Regions from separate parts of the Mesorhizobium sp. P2_F5 genome, predicted to be linked through region 2. Evidence: predicted binding sites of a transcription regulator. Region 2 holds the regulator's gene; each other region holds the start of a gene.
What was found. Region 2 encodes LexA, which represses DNA repair genes until DNA is damaged. Its sites were predicted from a motif close to TGTTCNNNNTGTGTTCNG; they were not measured.
Positions count from the first base shown of each region.

Region 1: a site for LexA is predicted at 2,772-2,789, ahead of parE (DNA topoisomerase IV subunit B). Genes of this name have one in related genera too.
Region 3: a site for LexA is predicted at 2,150-2,167, ahead of AC1DYO_RS19370 (PA0069 family radical SAM protein). Genes of this name have one in related genera too.

Region 1 is NZ_JBFUEY010000011.1:103,412-109,198, forward strand. It holds gene AC1DYO_RS17530 (hypothetical protein) at 1-212, opposite strand, end outside; gene AC1DYO_RS17535 (type II and III secretion system protein family protein) at 217-1,662, opposite strand; gene cpaB (Flp pilus assembly protein CpaB) at 1,696-2,622, opposite strand; gene parE (DNA topoisomerase IV subunit B) at 2,860-4,917, shown strand; gene AC1DYO_RS17550 (FUSC family protein) at 4,962-5,787, shown strand, end outside.
Region 2 is NZ_JBFUEY010000018.1:118,897-124,683, reverse strand. It holds gene kynU (kynureninase) at 1-940, opposite strand, end outside; gene AC1DYO_RS22740 (GntR family transcriptional regulator) at 1,107-1,886, shown strand; gene lexA (transcriptional repressor LexA) at 2,100-2,861, shown strand; gene AC1DYO_RS22730 (ComEC/Rec2 family competence protein) at 2,855-5,311, opposite strand; gene gltX (glutamate--tRNA ligase) at 5,434-5,787, shown strand, end outside.
Region 3 is NZ_JBFUEY010000014.1:20,087-25,873, forward strand. It holds gene AC1DYO_RS19355 (GFA family protein) at 43-471, shown strand; gene AC1DYO_RS19360 (hypothetical protein) at 461-1,435, opposite strand; gene AC1DYO_RS19365 (glycosyltransferase) at 1,590-2,093, opposite strand; gene AC1DYO_RS19370 (PA0069 family radical SAM protein) at 2,242-3,396, shown strand; gene AC1DYO_RS19375 (ribonuclease HII) at 3,550-4,245, shown strand; gene AC1DYO_RS19380 (F0F1 ATP synthase subunit B) at 4,540-5,031, opposite strand; gene AC1DYO_RS19385 (F0F1 ATP synthase subunit B) at 5,042-5,641, opposite strand; gene AC1DYO_RS19390 (F0F1 ATP synthase subunit C) at 5,734-5,787, opposite strand, start outside.

The DNA of each region.
Region 1 (5,787 bases), on a different contig from region 2:
GCGTTCACCGCCGCGTCACTGCGCTGCGCCGGCACCAGCAGCCTGGTGTTCTGGACGCCGTACTTCCAGGGATCGACCATCTGCATGGCCGTATTGGCAGCTTGCGCGTTGCCGGCGGCCGTCGTCGGCCCCTCGCTGCGGATATAGTCGTCGCTGGTGCAGCCGCCGGCGAAGCCGGCGAGCAACAGGGCAATGCATGGTCCCATGCGCATGGCTTCAATCCTTCGGCAGATCGAGGAAATGCCCAACCGTGGTGACCGGGGCCGACTGTGCCGTGCTGCCGCTGGCCATTGCCATTGCCCGGTTGGTGTCGGACGTTTTCACTTCTTCCGTGTTGTTGAGGAAATAGTCGACATTGCTGGCCGGCTGCGTGCCGTCGGTCGGCTCGAGCAGCTTCTTCGACGGATCGACCGGCTTGACCAGATAAGGGGTGACGATGATCACCAGGTCGGTCTCGCGCCGCTGATAGGATTTCGAGGAAAACAGCGAACCGAGCACCGGCAGTTTGCCGAGGCCGGGAAGGCGCGAGGTGGTGATGTCGTTCTGCGACTGCAGCAGACCGGCGATCATGAAGCTCTGGCCGTTCTTCAGGTCGACCGATGTCCTGGCGCGGCGCACGATGAAGCCCGGCACCGAGATCGTACCGATATTGTACGAGGCCGACGCATCGATCGAGGACACCTCCGGCGCGATGTCGAGGCTGACCAGCCCGTCCTTCAGTACGGTCGGCGTGAAATCCAGGCTGACGCCGTATTTCTTGTAGCTGACGGAGATCTTGCCATTGTCCTCGGAAACCGGGATCGGGAACTCGCCGCCGGCGAGGAAGCTTGCCGTCTGGCCCGAACGGGCGATCAGGTTCGGCTCGGCCAGCCGCCTGGCAAGGCCACGCTCCTCCAGCGCCTTGATGGCAACGTCGATCGACAGGCCGTTCGACAGCAGCCGGCCGATGATCTCGCCATTGCCGGCCGCCGGCAGCGAGCCAGGCTGGATGGTGACATCGCGCCCGCCAAGGCCGTAAGCGAAATTGGCGCTGTATTTGGCGCCGAGATCCTGTCCGGCCTGCCGGTTGATCTCGACGAAGCGGACGTTGAGCTGAACCTGCTGCGAAGACGAGATGTTGACCGAATTGATCACTTCCTCATTGCCGGAGAAGCGGCTGGCGATCTTGCTCGCCTTCTCGGCGGCGACCGCGTCATCGGCCTCGCCCGACAGCACGACGCGGCCGTTGGCCGAGCCAACCTTGATCTTGGCGTCCGGCACGCTGGCGCGAATGGTGCTGGCCAATTGGTCGGTGTCCAGCGTCACTTCGATGTCGACGGTGCCGACCAGTTGCTTGTTCTCGTCGAACAGCGCGATGCCGGTGGTGCCGAGATTGTTGCCCAGCACATAGAAGGATTTGTCGGTCAGCGGATTGACGTTGGCGATCTCCGGATCGCCGATGACGATCTGGTAGAAGGCGGCATTGGTCATGATCGTCTTCGGCTTGCCCTTGGCAACCTTGATCGACGCATTCTTGGTCGACGACACATAGACGATGTCGTTGTCGGCCCTGGCCGGCGCGCTGAGGCCGAGCATTGCGGCCGCGGCGAGGCAAGCCGTCACCGCGAGCGCCCGCATTGGGCGCAGCCCTTTCGTCATCCGATATGCATGAAGTCCCGACATCTGTCCCGTCCCTCGTCCGGTCCCCACCGGCAGTTATGGCTGGTCCCGCGCAGGAACCTGGTATTCTTCGACCTGCGTGCCGCGCGTCACGATGATCGTCTTGAATTTCGGCTTCTCAGGCTCCTTGGTCGCGGCAGTGAACAGCGCGCCGGCCGCAGCCTGGACGCCGGAGGCGACCGAACCGCCGAAGGATGAGATGGTGGTGACGCCGTCCTTGGCAGTGCCACCATCGGCGGCCGAGCGGAGCGACAGCGACAAGGTGCCGACGGTGCGGGCGAGCGCCACTTTCTGGGCGCCGTCGGTTGTCACCTCGATGGTCACGGAATTGGCGATCTGCGGCGTGGTCTGGCGCTGGTCGGCACCCTGCCCGACGGTCAGCACCTTGGCGTCGGAGACGACGATCTCGGAGGTAACGGTCGAACCGGCCGCGCCTTGCGCGTTCTTGGCCACTTCCTGGATTTCGCCGGCATCGCGTGTCAGCACCACGTCCACCCGGTCGCCCGGCATCACGAAGCCACCGACACCGGCGATCTCGTCGGTGCGGATCGTGACCGCGCGCATGCCGGGCGTCATCATGTTGGACAGCGTCGCGCGGCCATTCGGCCCCGACAGCTTGCTGATCAGCACCGGCTCGTTGATCTCGATCGGTGACAGCACCACGCGGCTGCCGTCGGCTAGCAATGCATTGATGGTGGTGAATGCGCCCTGCGGCACCGAGCCTTCCGACCACGGGATTTCGGTGAGCTGCGCGCGGTCGAGTTCCATGCCGTAACGCAGCGGCGCGTTGGCCACGACGATGGTCTTGAATTCGACCTTGGGGGTCACTGGCGCCGGGATCGATGCCGTCTTTTCCTCGGCATCGGCCTTGGCCTGGCTTTTAACCCAGAAATCCGCGGCAAAGATCGAGATCGCGCCGAAAACGGCGGCGATGCCGATCATCGTTATGGCCTTGCCCCTCACAACTAACCCCTGACACCTAGTGGTCTTTTATTTGTTGAGGCCACGCTAGGCCGCATAGTTAAAGATTCAGGAATCCCGGGCGCTCCGCACGGACCTATTTTCGCCGGCTTGGTTATCGAAAGGTTTTAGGATAAGAAGGGGTTAAATCCCCGAACGTAACAGGAACTTCCGTCGCTTGGCGCTGAAAAGCGTGGCAGTATCGACGGGTGATTCGCGGCACCGGATTCTATGGCAGGCATGGACGACAACAACGATCTTTTCGGCAATCTGGAAAAGCAGCCCCAACCTGCCCGCGCGACCGCGCGACCGGCCGATCCGCTGGTGCAGGCGGCGGCGAAACGCCCTGTTGCCACCAAGGATGGCAGCGAAGGCTATAGCGCCGCCGACATCGAGGTGCTGGAAGGGCTGGAGCCGGTGCGGCGCCGTCCCGGCATGTATATTGGCGGCACCGACGACAAGGCGATGCACCATCTGTTCGCCGAGGTCATCGACAATTCGATGGACGAGGCGGTCGCCGGCCATGCCACCTTCATCGACGTCGAGCTTTCGGCCGACGGGTTTTTGACCGTTACCGACAATGGCCGCGGCATCCCGGTCGATCCGCATCCGAAATTCAAGAAGCCGGCGCTCGAAGTCATCATGACAACGCTGCATTCGGGCGGCAAATTCGACTCCAAGGTATATGAAACGTCAGGCGGCCTGCACGGCGTCGGCGTCTCCGTCGTCAACGCGCTGTCGGACCATCTCGAGGTCGAAGTCGCGCGGGGCCGCCAGCTTTACCGCCAAAGATTCTCTCGTGGCGTACCGGTAAGCGGGCTGGAGCACCTCGGCGAGGTGCACAATCGGCGCGGCACCAGGATCCGTTTCCATCCCGACGAGCAGATTTTCGGCAAGGGCGCCGCCTTCGAGCCGGCGCGGCTCTACCGCATGACGCGCTCGAAAGCCTATCTGTTCGGCGGCGTCGAAATCCGCTGGAGCTGCGATCCGTCGCTGATCAAGGAAAAGGACCAGACGCCGGCCAAGGCGGAGTTCCATTTCCCCGGCGGGCTGAAGGACTACCTCAAGGCATCGCTCGGTGACGACTTCCAGGTGACGCGCGAAATCTTCGCCGGCAAGAGCGAGAAGCAAGGCGGCCACGGCTCGCTCGAATGGGCGGTAACCTGGTTCGGCGGCGACGGCTTCGTCAATTCCTACTGCAACACCATCCCGACCGGCGAAGGCGGCACCCATGAGGCCGGCTTCCGTAACGTACTGACGCGCGGGCTTCGCGCCTATGCCGACCTGGTCGGCAACAAGCGCGCTTCGATCGTCACCTCCGAAGACGTCATGATCTCGGCGGCCGGCATGCTGTCGGTGTTCATCCGCGAGCCGGAATTCGTCGGCCAGACCAAGGACAGGCTGGCGACGATCGAAGCGATCCGCATTGTCGAGACCGCCATCCGCGATCCTTTCGACCATTGGCTGGCCGACAATCCGCAGGAAGCCTCGAAGCTGTTGGAATGGGTAATCGCGCGCGCCGACGAGCGGGTGCGCCGGCGCCAGGAAAAGGAAGTCTCGCGCAAGAGCGCTGTGCGCAAGCTCAGGCTGCCCGGCAAACTCGCCGACTGCACGCAGAATGCCGCCGCGGGTGCGGAACTGTTTATCGTCGAAGGCGACTCGGCCGGCGGCTCGGCCAAGCAGGCGCGCGACCGCGCCAGCCAGGCGGTCCTTCCGCTGCGCGGCAAAATCCTCAACGTCGCCAGCGCCGGCAACGACAAGCTGGCCGCCAACCAGCAGATTTCGGACCTGATCCAGGCCCTCGGCTGCGGCACGCGCTCGAAATATCGTGACGAGGATTTGCGCTACGACCGCGTGATCATCATGACCGACGCCGACGTCGACGGCGCCCACATCGCCTCGCTGCTGATCACCTTCTTCTACCAGGAAATGCCGAACCTGGTGAACGGGGGCCATCTCTATTTGGCGGTGCCGCCGCTCTATTCGATCCGGCAGGGCGGCAAAGTCGCCTATGCCCGCGACGATGCGCACAAGGACGAGCTGTTGCGCACCGAATTCACCGGCCGCGCCAAGGTCGAGATCGGCCGCTTCAAGGGCCTCGGCGAAATGATGGCCGCGCAACTCAAGGAAACGACCATGGACCCGAGGAAGCGCACGCTGCTCAGGGTCGATGTCATCGATGCCGTGGCGGCGACCAAGGATGCGATCGACGCGCTGATGGGCACCAAGCCCGAGGCCCGCTTCCGCTTCATCCAGGAACGCGCCGAATTCGCCGCGACGGAAGTGCTGGATATCTGAGCGTCAGCCGGTCTAGCCTGCGCTTCCGATACGGAGACCAGCTTGTGATCTGGGCGCGGCTGAAGAGCTACTTCGAAACCAGTTTGGCGGGCCTGACGCAGCCGACCCGCTCGGACTGGATTTTTGCCCTGCGCACCGTTTCGGCCGGCCTGATCGCGCTCCTCGTTGCCTACGCGCTGAAACTCGACCACCCGCAATGGGCGATGATGACGGTCTTCATCGTCGCCCAGCCGGTCGCCGGTATGGTGTTGGCGAAAGGTTTTTACCGGCTGCTCGGCACGCTGGCCGGCGGGTTGGCGGCGATCGCCATCACCTCGGTTTTCGGCACCAACCCCTGGCTGCTGGTCACGGCGTTGTCCGTCTGGATCGGCCTATGCACTCTGGTCTCGTCGCTGCTGCGCAACCCGGAAGCCTATGGCGCCGCCCTTGCCGGCTATACCGCGATGATCATCGGGCTGCCGGCTTTCGGCCAACCACATGTGATCGTCGATCTCGCTGTCGCGCGCTGCGCCGAGATCGTGCTCGGCATCGTCTGCGCTGGGTTGACCAGCCGGTTGATCCTGCCCAAGCTGGCGGCCGACGCCATCATCTCCAGGCTGAAGCGCAGCATCCTCGACCTTGCCACTTACGCCGGCGGCGCTTTTTCCGGCGGCGACCCGGCGACGCTGGCCGGCCTGCATCGCAAGCTGATCAGCGACGCCCAGACGCTGGCCGAGATGCGCACCTATGCCCGGCTCGAAGCGCCGAGCTTCGCCACCCGTGCCCATCCGGTCCGCCGCACCATTGGCCAACTCCTGTCGGCGCTGTCGGCGGCACGCGCGCTGCATTCGCACGCCGCGCCGAAAAACGCCGCACTCATTCCGGTGCGCT
Region 2 (5,787 bases):
CGGTCAGCGCGATGCTCTTTTTGCGCACCGCCGCCATGTCGACATCGTTCCAGATATCGAGCGCGCCCTTGAGCGCCCGCATCGACAGCACCGGCTGCGTTCCGCACAGAAAGCGGCGGATGCCGCTGCCGACGGCAAAGCCCTGTTCGAAGGCAAAGGGCCGCGCATGGCCCCACCAGCCGCTGAGCGGCTGGTGGACATCGCCATGGTGGCGCGCGGCAGCGTAGATGAACGCCGGCGAGCCCGGGCCGCCATTGAGGTATTTGTAGGTGCAGCCGACGGCGAAATCGGCATTGGCACGGTCAAGTTCGACCGGCAAGGCGCCGGCGGTGTGGCAGAGATCCCAGATGATCAGCGCGCCGGCGTCATGCGCTTTGCGCGTCAGCGCCGCCATGTCGCGCAACTGGCCGGATTTGTAGTTGACGTGGTTGACCAGGATGACGGCAACTCTGTCGTCGATCAGCTCCTCGATTGCCGTCGCGTCGACGCCCTCCAGCCGCAGCCGCGTTCCCGGCCGGGTCGAGGCCACGCCTTCGGCCATATAGAGGTCGGTCGGAAAACTGTCGCCCTCGGCAACGATGACCGACCGATCCGGCCGCATGCCGAGCGCGGCGTGCAGCAGCTTGTAGATGTTGATCGAGGTTGTGTCGCAGACCACCGTCTGCCCGTTGGCCGCACCGATCAGTCGTCCGAGCTGATCTCCGAGTTCCACCGGCATGTTGAACCAGCCTGCGGTGTTCCAGGCGCGAATGAGATCCTGCGCCCATTCCCGCGTCGCGGCCTGCTGCAGTTCGCTGAAGACGGCTGGTGACGCGGCGCCCAGCGAATTGCCGTCGAGATAGATCACGCCCTCCGGCAAGACAAAGCGTTCACGCATCGAGCGCAGCGGATCAGCGGCATCCATCGCTTCGATTGCAGCGAGATCGGGTGTCATGCTCATGATCCGGTGCCCTCCGTGGACAAACGCACTCGGCGGAGCCTGCCCGCCCAAACATGCCGGCGATCTTGAGCGGTCCTCCGGAAGCTGTCAAACATTATATATAATTTACGCAATGAAAGGCTTTGATATATAATCATCAGCCGAGCAATCTGTCGGATTGGTCACGATGCTGGATGACGAGCAGTCCTCGAAGACGGAAGCGGCCTATCGGCTGCTCAGGCGCGATATTCTTGCGACCCGGCTGGCGCCTGCCGCGCCGTTGAAGCTGAGCACGCTGCGCGGCACCTACGGTATCGGCTGGACGCCGCTGCGCGAGGCGCTGTCGCGGCTGGAGGCCGAACGGCTTGTGACGGCCATCAGCAACCGTGGGTTTGCGGTCGCTCCCGTCTCTCGGGCGGAGCTCGAGGACTTGGCGCGCGCACGGCGGGTGGTCGAACTGCCCTTGCTGGTGGAATCGATCGAGAAGGGCGACCGTCAGTGGGAAGACGCGATCGTTGCCACCCATTATCGTCTCTCACGGTGCGGGTCCGTTCTCGACGATCCCTCGGATGACACCGTCGATGCATGGTACGAAAAACATGATGCCTTCCATGCGGCGCTGCTCAGTGCCGCGACATCCAGCTGGCTTCTGCGCTTCAATGCGACGATCTCCGACCAATTGCATCGCCATCACCGCTTTCTGGGACTGGCCCCGACGCTGCGCGCGGCTGCCGGCCGCAAGGATGGACACCAGAAGGCCATGGAGGCCCTGCGCGACGCCGTGGCGATCGAACACCACACCGCACTGATGGAAGCAGCCCTTGATCGCGACGCCGAACGCGCGAAAACACTGATGACCGTTCACATCGGCTACACGCTGCAGGTCTATGCCCAGAGTGAGCCGGGCGGCGCGGTTGATGCGGCGCAACCGCACCCGAAAAAGAAGCGGCGATCGGGCAACGCGTGAACTAGCCGATGGCGCGACCCTCAGCGCTTTGGCTTCGTTCAACACCGTTGCCGGCAAACGAGCGCAGGCTGCCTGCCGCGCGCCGACGTATGCTGAACAAAACGTCAACACATTCATTAAACTTTAAATGGTTGCGGAACACAACTGGAACAGATAGTGTTTGTTCTGGGTTTGTTTTTTCCGATTCTGGTTTCAGAACCCGTGGGGGCCGCGATGCTGACGCGCAAGCAACATGAACTTCTGATGTTCATCCATGAACGCCTGAAGGAGAGCGGAATCCCGCCGTCTTTCGACGAGATGAAGGAGGCGCTCGACCTCGCTTCGAAGTCCGGCATTCACCGCCTGATCACGGCTCTCGAGGAGCGCGGTTTCATTCGCCGGCTGCCGAACAGGGCGCGCGCGCTGGAAGTGCTGCGGCTGCCCGACTCGATCGCGCCCGGCCTCAATGCGGCGAGGAAGTTTTCGCCAAGCGTCATCCAGGGCAGTCTCGGACAAGGCGGCCAAGGCGGTGTGGGGCAAGGCGGTCTCGGCCGCCAGATCAAGCCGGGCTCGTCGTCGCGTTCGATGTCTGCCGGCAATGACGATGCGGTTTCCGCGGTGTCGATCCCGGTGATGGGACGCATCGCCGCCGGTGTGCCGATCGACGCCATCCAGCACCAGACGCATTCGATCTCGGTGCCGCCGGATATGATCATGGGCGGCGAACACTACGCGCTCGAGGTCAAGGGCGACTCGATGATCGAGGCCGGCATTTTCGACGGCGATACGGTCATCATCCGCAATGCCGACACGGCGAGCCCCGGCGAGATCATCGTGGCGCTGGTCGACGAGGAGGAAGCGACGCTGAAACGCTTCCGCCGCAAGGGCGCCTCGATCGCGCTGGAAGCCGCCAACCCGGCCTATGAGACCCGCATCTTCGGTCCGGACCGGGTCAAGGTGCAGGGCAAGCTGGTCGGGTTGATCCGGCGCTACTGAGCCGGCTCAGGTTTGTACTTTTCGCGCTGCTTGTAAGGCGGCAGACCACGCGCTTCGCGTGAGAAGCGGCGTTGCTCGTGCCAGGGGCGATACGGCTTGTCGACGGCAAAGCGGATCGTTGGCGCTGTCGCGGCCGATTGTGGATCGAAGAAGACGGCGGCACTCCCGTTGCGTGCAAGCTGTTTCTTCGTCACGACCAGCACCAGCGGGTCGCGGCACGGATTGTAGGCGGCGGCATCGTCGATGACGATCAGGCTCGCAAAAGCACAAGCCGGCCGAGCCGCGTTGCGATCCTTCGCCAGCGCGATGATGGCGCCGGATGGATGCCGCGCAATGCAGAGATCGCCCCTGCAATAGAAGGGCGCGCCTGGCGGCAAGTCGAGCGGATCGAGATCGAACCGCGTATCTGTTGCCTCGAAAATCTCAGGCGGGATAATGGTTTCGGCTCTCAGTGCGCGTTTCCAATTGTCGGTGGTGAATTCGTTCGAGCGTTCGCGATTGAGAGCGAGCTCGCCGCCGCCGATCGGCATGGCCACCAGATGCGCATCTTCGGAAATGAGCACGTCAGGCGTGCGCACCTGCGGCACCGTCAACAGGCCGGCCAGTGCGAAAGGCACGGCTGCGAGCCGGAGCCAGGTAGTCGCCATGGTGGCGATAACGAGGGCGACCGCCACTAGCAGCACCGAGCGGATGGAGATCAGCCCGACGGCATCGACCGGCGAGCGCTCGGAAATCCAGGCCGATATGGCGATCATCGCCGTCAGGCCCTTGCCCATCACATATAGGAATGGCCCGTCGGCGCCGAATGGCATGGCCAGCGCGCTAAGCACGGCAAAGGGCATGACGATCAACGACACGATCGGCATCACAGTGAGATTGGCGAGCAGGCTGAGCGGCGACACGCGCTGAAAATGCCAGATGGCAAACAGCAAGGTAGCACTGCCAGCGATAATCGAGGTCATGGCGAGACCGCCCATGGCCAGCAGGAATTTTCGCGACAGGAAGCTGACAAAGGAGCGTTTCGCCGGCGGCGGTCTCACCTTGTCGGCGCGATAGTCGGCCCAGCCGGCATAGGCGCCGACAAGCGCGGCGGTTGCGGCAAACGACATCTGGAAGCTGGGGCCGACCACTTCATGCGGCGACACCAGGATGACGGCGATGGCCGAGATCGCCAGATTGCGCATGGTGAGCGCCGCGCGATCAAACAACACCGCGACAAGCATGACCGCCAGCATGATGAAGCTGCGCTCGGCGGCAACCACGATGCCTGAAATGACGAGATAGGCAGCGATGGAGACAAGCGCTGCGGCGGCCGCATATTTCTTCACCGGCCGGCGCGAGGAGAAATCCGGAAACAGCGCAAAGGCGCCCCGCAGCAACGCCATGATGGTGCCGGCAACCAGCGCCATGTGCAGGCCCGAAATGGAGATGATGTGGTAGATGCCGGTGCGCCGCATCGCCTCGTTGACCTCATCCGGGATGCCGGCGCGCACGCCGACAATGAGCGCCGCGGCAATCTCGCCTTCGGCGCCGCCGATTTTGCTGCGGACGTGGTCGGCAATACTCTCGCGCGCATTCTCGATCGCCGAAGAGAGCCGTGCGGTCGGCGGTGGCGGTCCCTGCGCGACGATGGTTTTGGGATTGCCGAGAAAGAAGCCGCTGCCGCCGATGCCGGTGAAATAGCTGTCGAAGGAGAAATCATAGCTCTCCGGCCGCACCGGACCGGTCGGCGGCAACAGCCTGGCATAGCCGGTGATCAGGGAGCCGGCGGTCATATCGGCGGGAACAGTGCGCGCCGAGAGCCTGACCCGCTCCGGCGCGTAGCGCAGCTTGGGGCGAGCGGTCGAAATCACGTCGAGCGTCAGCCTCACGCGGCCGTTCTCCATCTCCTCCAAGCTGACGACGCGCCCGGTCAGCCTTGTCTGGATCTCGGAGCCAAGCATCTGCGTTCCGGCGCGCCAGGTCTCGACCTTGGCGGCAACGACGCCGAGCGCGCACAGCATCGCGGCCATAAAGCACAGATGCGCCCTCGGCCACGACCGCGTGACAACAGCACAGCATGTCGTCAGCACCACAATGGCGATTGGCTGGGCAAAGCCCGGCTCACTGGCCAGCGAGAAATAGGCAATGACGCCGGCCGCCAGGAAAACCGGCACCAGCAGGAAGGCAACACCGCGGTCGAGTTCCGTACCGGCGGCCACGGCAAGGCTGCGGCGGATTGCAGGCCATGACGAACGGCGAAGCAGTTTGCGCAGACGGACAGCAGATCCCGGTGCGACGACCGGCACCGGCGTGGCATCATCCGGAGACAAAGGCCGGAGGCCAGGTCGCGTCTCGGGCAGCGCGACGGGGATCGGCTCGGCATTGGGGCTGTCGGCAAACAGGGAGCGTTCGTTGACGCTTGTCGCAGCGCCCTCGCCTTGATCCGTGCCCCGGCCACGTCCAGCCATCGGGTCTGCCCCTTGCGCCCCAGACCTCCTATGCTACATGAACGCGCAAAGCGCGAAAGTCCGCGCGATCACGCCCCACTTTCCAGCTTTGCCCGAGAATTGCCATGTCCAACAAAATTGCCATGTCCAACAGGGTGGTCACCCGTTTTGCCCCCTCGCCCACCGGCTATCTGCATATCGGTGGCGCGCGCACGGCGCTGTTCAACTGGCTGTACGCCAAGCACACCGACGGCACGATGGCGCTGCGCATCGAGGATACCGACCGCGAACGTTCCAGCGCCGCGGCAACCCAGGCCATTCTGGATGGGCTGACCTGGCTCGGCCTGTCCTGGGATGGCGAGGCCGTCTCGCAGTTCGAGCGTGCGCCGCGCCACCGCGAGGTGGCCGAGGAACTGGTCCGCCTGGGCAAGGCCTATTACGCCTACGAAACGCCAGCCGAGCTCGAGGCGATGCGCGAGGCGGCACGCGCCAAGAGC
Region 3 (5,787 bases), on a different contig from region 2:
GCGGGTAATCTGTCGCCAAGGTCCTTGGGACGGAAAGATGCCATGAGTGCGTACCGCGGCGGTTGCCATTGCGGCAACATTCACCTGACGTTTGAAACCGGGATCGAGCCATCCGAGATGGAGATCCGCGCCTGCCAATGCGCGTTCTGCGTCCGGCATGGCTCGCGCGCTGCCGCCGATCCGCTCGGACGGTTGAGCGTTTCGGTCGAGGATGAAGCCCGCTTGCACCGATACCGGTTCGGCTTGCGCACCGCCGACTATCTCATCTGCCGGGACTGCGGCGTCTATGTCGCGGCCGTGACCACCGATGGCGGCGACCCGAAGGCGATCGTCATCGTCAATGCGCTGGACGACCGGCCGCGGTTCAGCCGCGAGCCGGCCGCCATGGATTATGATGCCGAGAGCCGCGAGGGCCGCATGGCCCGGCGTCAGACGCGCTGGATGCCGGTCGAGATCAAGATCAGCGGATGACCGGTTCGCCGTGGAAGCGGCGGCGCGAGGGCGGCGAGACGCCGAAACCGACCTCCATCATCAGCCGCGGCGTGCGCGACGGCACCGTGCCCATGTGGAAGCCGAACGGATCCTCGACGAAGCCGAGACCGGCCTCGCCGGTCAGCGTCACCGGGCTGTCGTCGCCATAGACCTTGAGCACCTCTTGCGCCGGATGGCCGACCAGCAGCGTCAGCTGGTGCCTGAGGCTGCGCCTGTTATGGCTGCCTTTGACATAGACATGCGGGCCGGTGCCGGCATCGCAAGGCTTCAAATAGAAGAAGAATTTCAGCATGCGCCAGTCGTCGAGATCGAAATGGTATTTGCCGAGCGATGCGAGGTTCTTGTCGGCATCTGAGGCCTCGCCGGTCGGAAAGCTCCACCAGACGCGCGTCGTGATCAGCTTGGCCTGGCCGCCCAGATAGTTCTGGGCGATGTCGAGCAGCAACGGATCGTTCTGGATGGCGAGTGCCGCCTTGCAGCCGAGGATGCGCTCGAAATAGTGGCCGCTGAGCAGGGAGCGGCCGAAACGCTTCTCCGCCTCGGCATGATCGCCAGGCATGAATTCGAGCCGGCGGTCGAAATTGCCAAAGCATGGCGTGCTCTGCGCGAAGCCGGCGATCTCCTCATAGATTGCCTGCGGCAGGACCAGGCCTGAGAACAACCCATCGGTGCGCAGCGTTTCGACGATCGACTTGAGCTCGACGCCCCTGAACATCGTCGCTCCGACACTCTGCGCCGGTCGGGCGGCTTTAGCGCCCAGCCAGTGCAGTCTGCGCGCTGGCATGGTGCGGGCAAGCATGAACATCGGCAGCCAGGCCGGATTCTCGCGCATATCCTTGAGATAGGTCGGGATGCGCACGGCGATGCGGCGGAGCAGACTGCCGTTGCGGGCAATGGCTTCCAGGCTGGCGGCGCCGGATTTGTCGGGGGTCGAAAGGTTCATCGGGGTCCTCAGGTACGAACGGCAGCCGACGAAATGTCGGTTTTACCGCTCCCGCATTACCCAAACCCTGATATCCCGCATCGATGGAATGCTAACCCCGCGTCAGTTTTTGTGCAATGCACAATAGCGGGAGCCCCGACGAATTCGACCGGCGTTATTTCTTCGGCGACACCCAGATTTCGGCGTCCAGCCGCCTGGTGGCGAGACCACGCGCAAGCGCTTCGGCGCTGTGTGCGTTCTTCGACAGGGACGTCGCCTGGCGCTTGCTGATGACCAGCCCTTCGGCCAGCGCCCGGTTTCTCGAAAGCACCCGCGCCAGGAATGGCGTGCGGCTGCCCCGGGCACGGGAAAAGCGCGCCGGCATGGTTTGCCGCGCCGTATGGGCGACAACGTCGTCGATCCAGCCTTCCGAAAGCCGTGCGCCGGGTTCCAGAAACAGCAGCCAGTCGCCTTTCGCCTGACGGATCCCGGCGGCAATGCCGCCGGCGACAAAGTGGCAGCCGGCGTGGTCGGCGACACGATGCGTCTGGTCGGTCGAGCCGGTGTCGCAGACGATGACATCGCGCACCACGCCCTCCACCGCGCCGCCGATCAGCGAGGCGAGCGTGCGGGCAAGGCCCTCTTCGTCGTCACGGGTTTCGATGAGAACGCTGAGCATTTCAGCCGAATAGCGGAAAGCCTCACGAAGCGCCAGTTTTGCATCGCGCAGCAAAAAGTTCTTGCTTTGTTCTCATCGGCAAAATAGGATTATTTTCATGAACAGAGCGATTCGACAGCCGGCTGACAGTCCCTGGGAGAGGGCGAAAATGGAACATATCGTGCGTGCGGACATTGCAGCTTTCGGAGCAGGACGAGCCGAGATGGCCAATGCCATGATCGAACAGAGCGGCATGCGCGTCCGTCCGGACCGCAACCGCGGCCGTTCGGCCGGCATCAATCCGTCCGGGCGCTTCGAACCGGTCAGCCGGCATGTGTTCGACGACGGCTGGAATTCGCTGGAGGAACTGCCGCCGTTCAAGACCGAGGTTCAGGTCGAGAAGCCGCGCACCATCATCACCCGCAACGAATCGCCCGACATCTCCTTTGATCGTTCGATCAATCCCTATCGCGGCTGCGAGCATGGCTGCGTCTATTGCTTTGCACGGCCAACGCATTCCTTCATGGGCCTGTCGCCGGGGCTGGATTTCGAATCGAAGCTGTTTGCCAAGCCTGACGCCGCGCGGCTGCTCGACAAGGAACTGTCGAAGGATGGCTATCAACCGCGCACCATCGCCATCGGCACCAACACCGATCCGTACCAGCCGATCGAGAAGCAGTACCGCATCATGCGCGAGATCCTCGAAGTGCTGGAGGCGCGCGGCCATCCGGTCGGCATCGTCACCAAATCCCATCTGGTGACGCGCGACATCGATATATTGTCGCGCATGGCCGAACGCGGGTTGGCCAAGGTGGCGCTGTCGGTGACGACGATGGACCGCATGCTGGCGCGCACCATGGAGCCGCGCGCGTCGACGCCGACCAAGCGGCTGGAAGCGATAAGGCAGCTTTCGGATGCCGGCATTCCGGCCTCTGTAATGGTGGCGCCGATCATCCCCGGCCTGACCGACCAGGAGATGGAGCGCATCCTCGATTCGGCACGCGCCGCCGGCGCCCGTGAAGCGGGCTATGTCATCCTGCGCCTGCCGCTCGAAGTGGCGCCGATCTTCAAGGACTGGCTGCTACGCCATTATCCCGACCGCTACCGGCACGTCATGTCGCTGATCCGTTCGATGCGCGACGGCAAGGACTACGATTCGGAATGGGGCAAGCGCATGAAGGGCGCCGGACCCTATGCCTGGCAGATCGGCCGACGCTTCGAGATCACCGCCAAGCGGCTCGGCCTCAACGCCGAGCGGCGGACGCTCAGAACAGACCAGTTCGTCGCCGCCGCCAACGCAACCGAGCAGCTGATGCTGCTCTGAAGATCATCCCTGCCCCGCCGTCGTTGGCTGGGCAGGCAAAGAAATCCCGTCCGGCCTGTCCCCCGGCCTGCAGACGGTGCCCTCCCGGTCTTGCCCCACTCGACCCTGGAGGGACTTGCGGAGAATCGGAGCCGATGCGAACCTCGCCGCAACATGGCTCGCGCGCGTTCCGATTCTCCGCTTCTTTTCGAAATCGTCGAGAAGCCCGACTTCTCCTTCGAGACGAAGGCGATGGCTGAAGGCTTGTGGCCGGTGGCAGGCATGGACGAGGCCGGCCGCGGTCCGCTGGCCGGGCCGGTGGTGGCGGCAGCCGTGATCCTCGATCCCGCCAACATTCCCGACGGCCTCGATGATTCCAAACGGCTCAACCATTTGCAGCGCGAGGCGCTGTTCCTGAAAATCCTCGGTTCCGCGCTCGGCGTGTCGATGGCCTCGGTGAGTGCCGAAGGCATAGACGGCAGTAACATCCTTAAAGCCAGCCTCGAGGCGATGCGCCGCGCCCTTGCCGGCCTGCCGATCCAGGCAAAGCTGGCACTGGCCGACGGCCGCGACGTGCCGCCGGGCCTCATTTGCGAAGGCCGCGCGCTGATCAAGGGCGACCAGCGCTCGCAGTCGATCGCCGCCGCCTCGATCGTCGCCAAGGTGATGCGCGACCGCATGATGTGCGGCTGCGGCAGCCACCACGAACGCTATGGGTTCGAAGTCCATATGGGCTACGCCACGGTCCGCCATCGCACCGCGATCGAAGCGCATGGGCCGGTGGCAAGACTGCACCGGGCGTCGTTCGCGCCGTTCAGGCTGGGTGGCGTTGAGGTGGTGGAAGAAGAGAGTTTTGCCGGGTTGGAGTGAGCGCCGACTGCGGCGACTGCCAATCTCCCCCCTCGTGGGGGAGATGTCCGGCAGGACAGAGGGGGGCGCTGTCCCTCCAAGTCTGTCAGCCTGTAGCAGCCAGATCACCTACATGATTTGCAGCCGGCGCGGCATGAAAGCCGAACGCCGGCGATCCTTCGCGCCCCCCTCTGCCCTGCCGGGCATCTCCCCCACGAGGGGGGAGATCAGCAGCTTCGGCGCCTCGCTCACCCTCCAAACAAAAAAGCCGCCAGGTTGCCCGGGCGGCTTCGATGATGCGTTGACGGCTTCCGCTCAGTTCAGCTTGGCCTTCACGTCCTGCAGCGCGGATTTGAACAGGTCGGCGCCGGCCTTGGCATCGACTTTGGCCGCAAGCAGCGTGCGGGCTGCCTCGACGGCGATGTCGACGGCGCTGGCGCGCACTTCGGCGACAGCTTCGCGCTCGGCCTGGCCGATCTTCTGCTCGGCAAGGGCGGTGCGGCGGGTGACGTAATCCTCGGTCTTCTTGTGCGCCTCGGCGGCAAGCATGTCCGCCTCGCGCTTGGCTGCGGCGACGATGGCCGCGGCCTCCTGCTCGGCTTCCTTGCGCTTCTTCTGGTACTGGCCGAGCAGCTGCTGGGCCTCTTCGCGCAGCCGGCGGGCTTCCGCAAGCTCGTCGCTGATCTTGGCGGCACGGGCGTCGAGCGCCTTGGCGATCAGCCCGGGTACCTTGATGTAGACGGCGACGCCGAGGAAAATGATCAGGGCGACGGTGGCCCAGAGCGTCGCGAGCGATGTGGCGTCCATGATGTGCTCCTCAGCGGGCCACGGATTTGACGGCAGCCGCGATCTCGGCCTTGCTGGCCTTACCGCCGACAAGCGCATCGACGATGGCCGATGCGGTGTCCTCGGCGATCGTGCCGACTTCCTTCATGGCCTTGGCCTTGATGGAAGCGATGCTGGCCTCGGCCTCGCCGAGCTTCTTGTCGAGCGCGGCCTCGATCTTCTTGCGGGCGGTCTCGGCTTCGGCCTTGGCCGCGTCGTTGGCCTGCTGGCCGATCGCATTGGCCTTGGTCTTGGCTTCCGTCAGTTCCTGCTCGTAAGCAGCAACGGCGGCGTCAGCCTCGCCCTTCAGCTTGGCGGCCTGGTCGAGGTCCTGCGTGATGCGATCGCTACGCACGTCGATAATGCTGCCAAGGCGCGGCATCACCACCTTCTTCAGGAACAGGTAGAACAGCCCGAACGTGATCGCCAACCACAGAAGCTGCGACGGGAACGTCGCCGGATCGAATGGCGGGAACGTGCCGTGCGCCTCGGCGGGCACGCCGGTGCCGGAATGCGTGTCGCCTTCCGTGCCGGTGTGGGCGCCTTCAGCGGCGGGTGCGGACTCTTGCGCAAAGGCAGATGTCACGAACATGGACTATCCCCTGATATCAGGCATGGCCGCAGGAATGCGGCCAGCCAATTCTTCCCAATGCTTGGCCGACCAATAGCTGGCCGAAACAGGGCTCAGCCGAACAGGGCGAGAAGCGCGATGAGAAGCGAGAAAATGCCCAGAGCTTC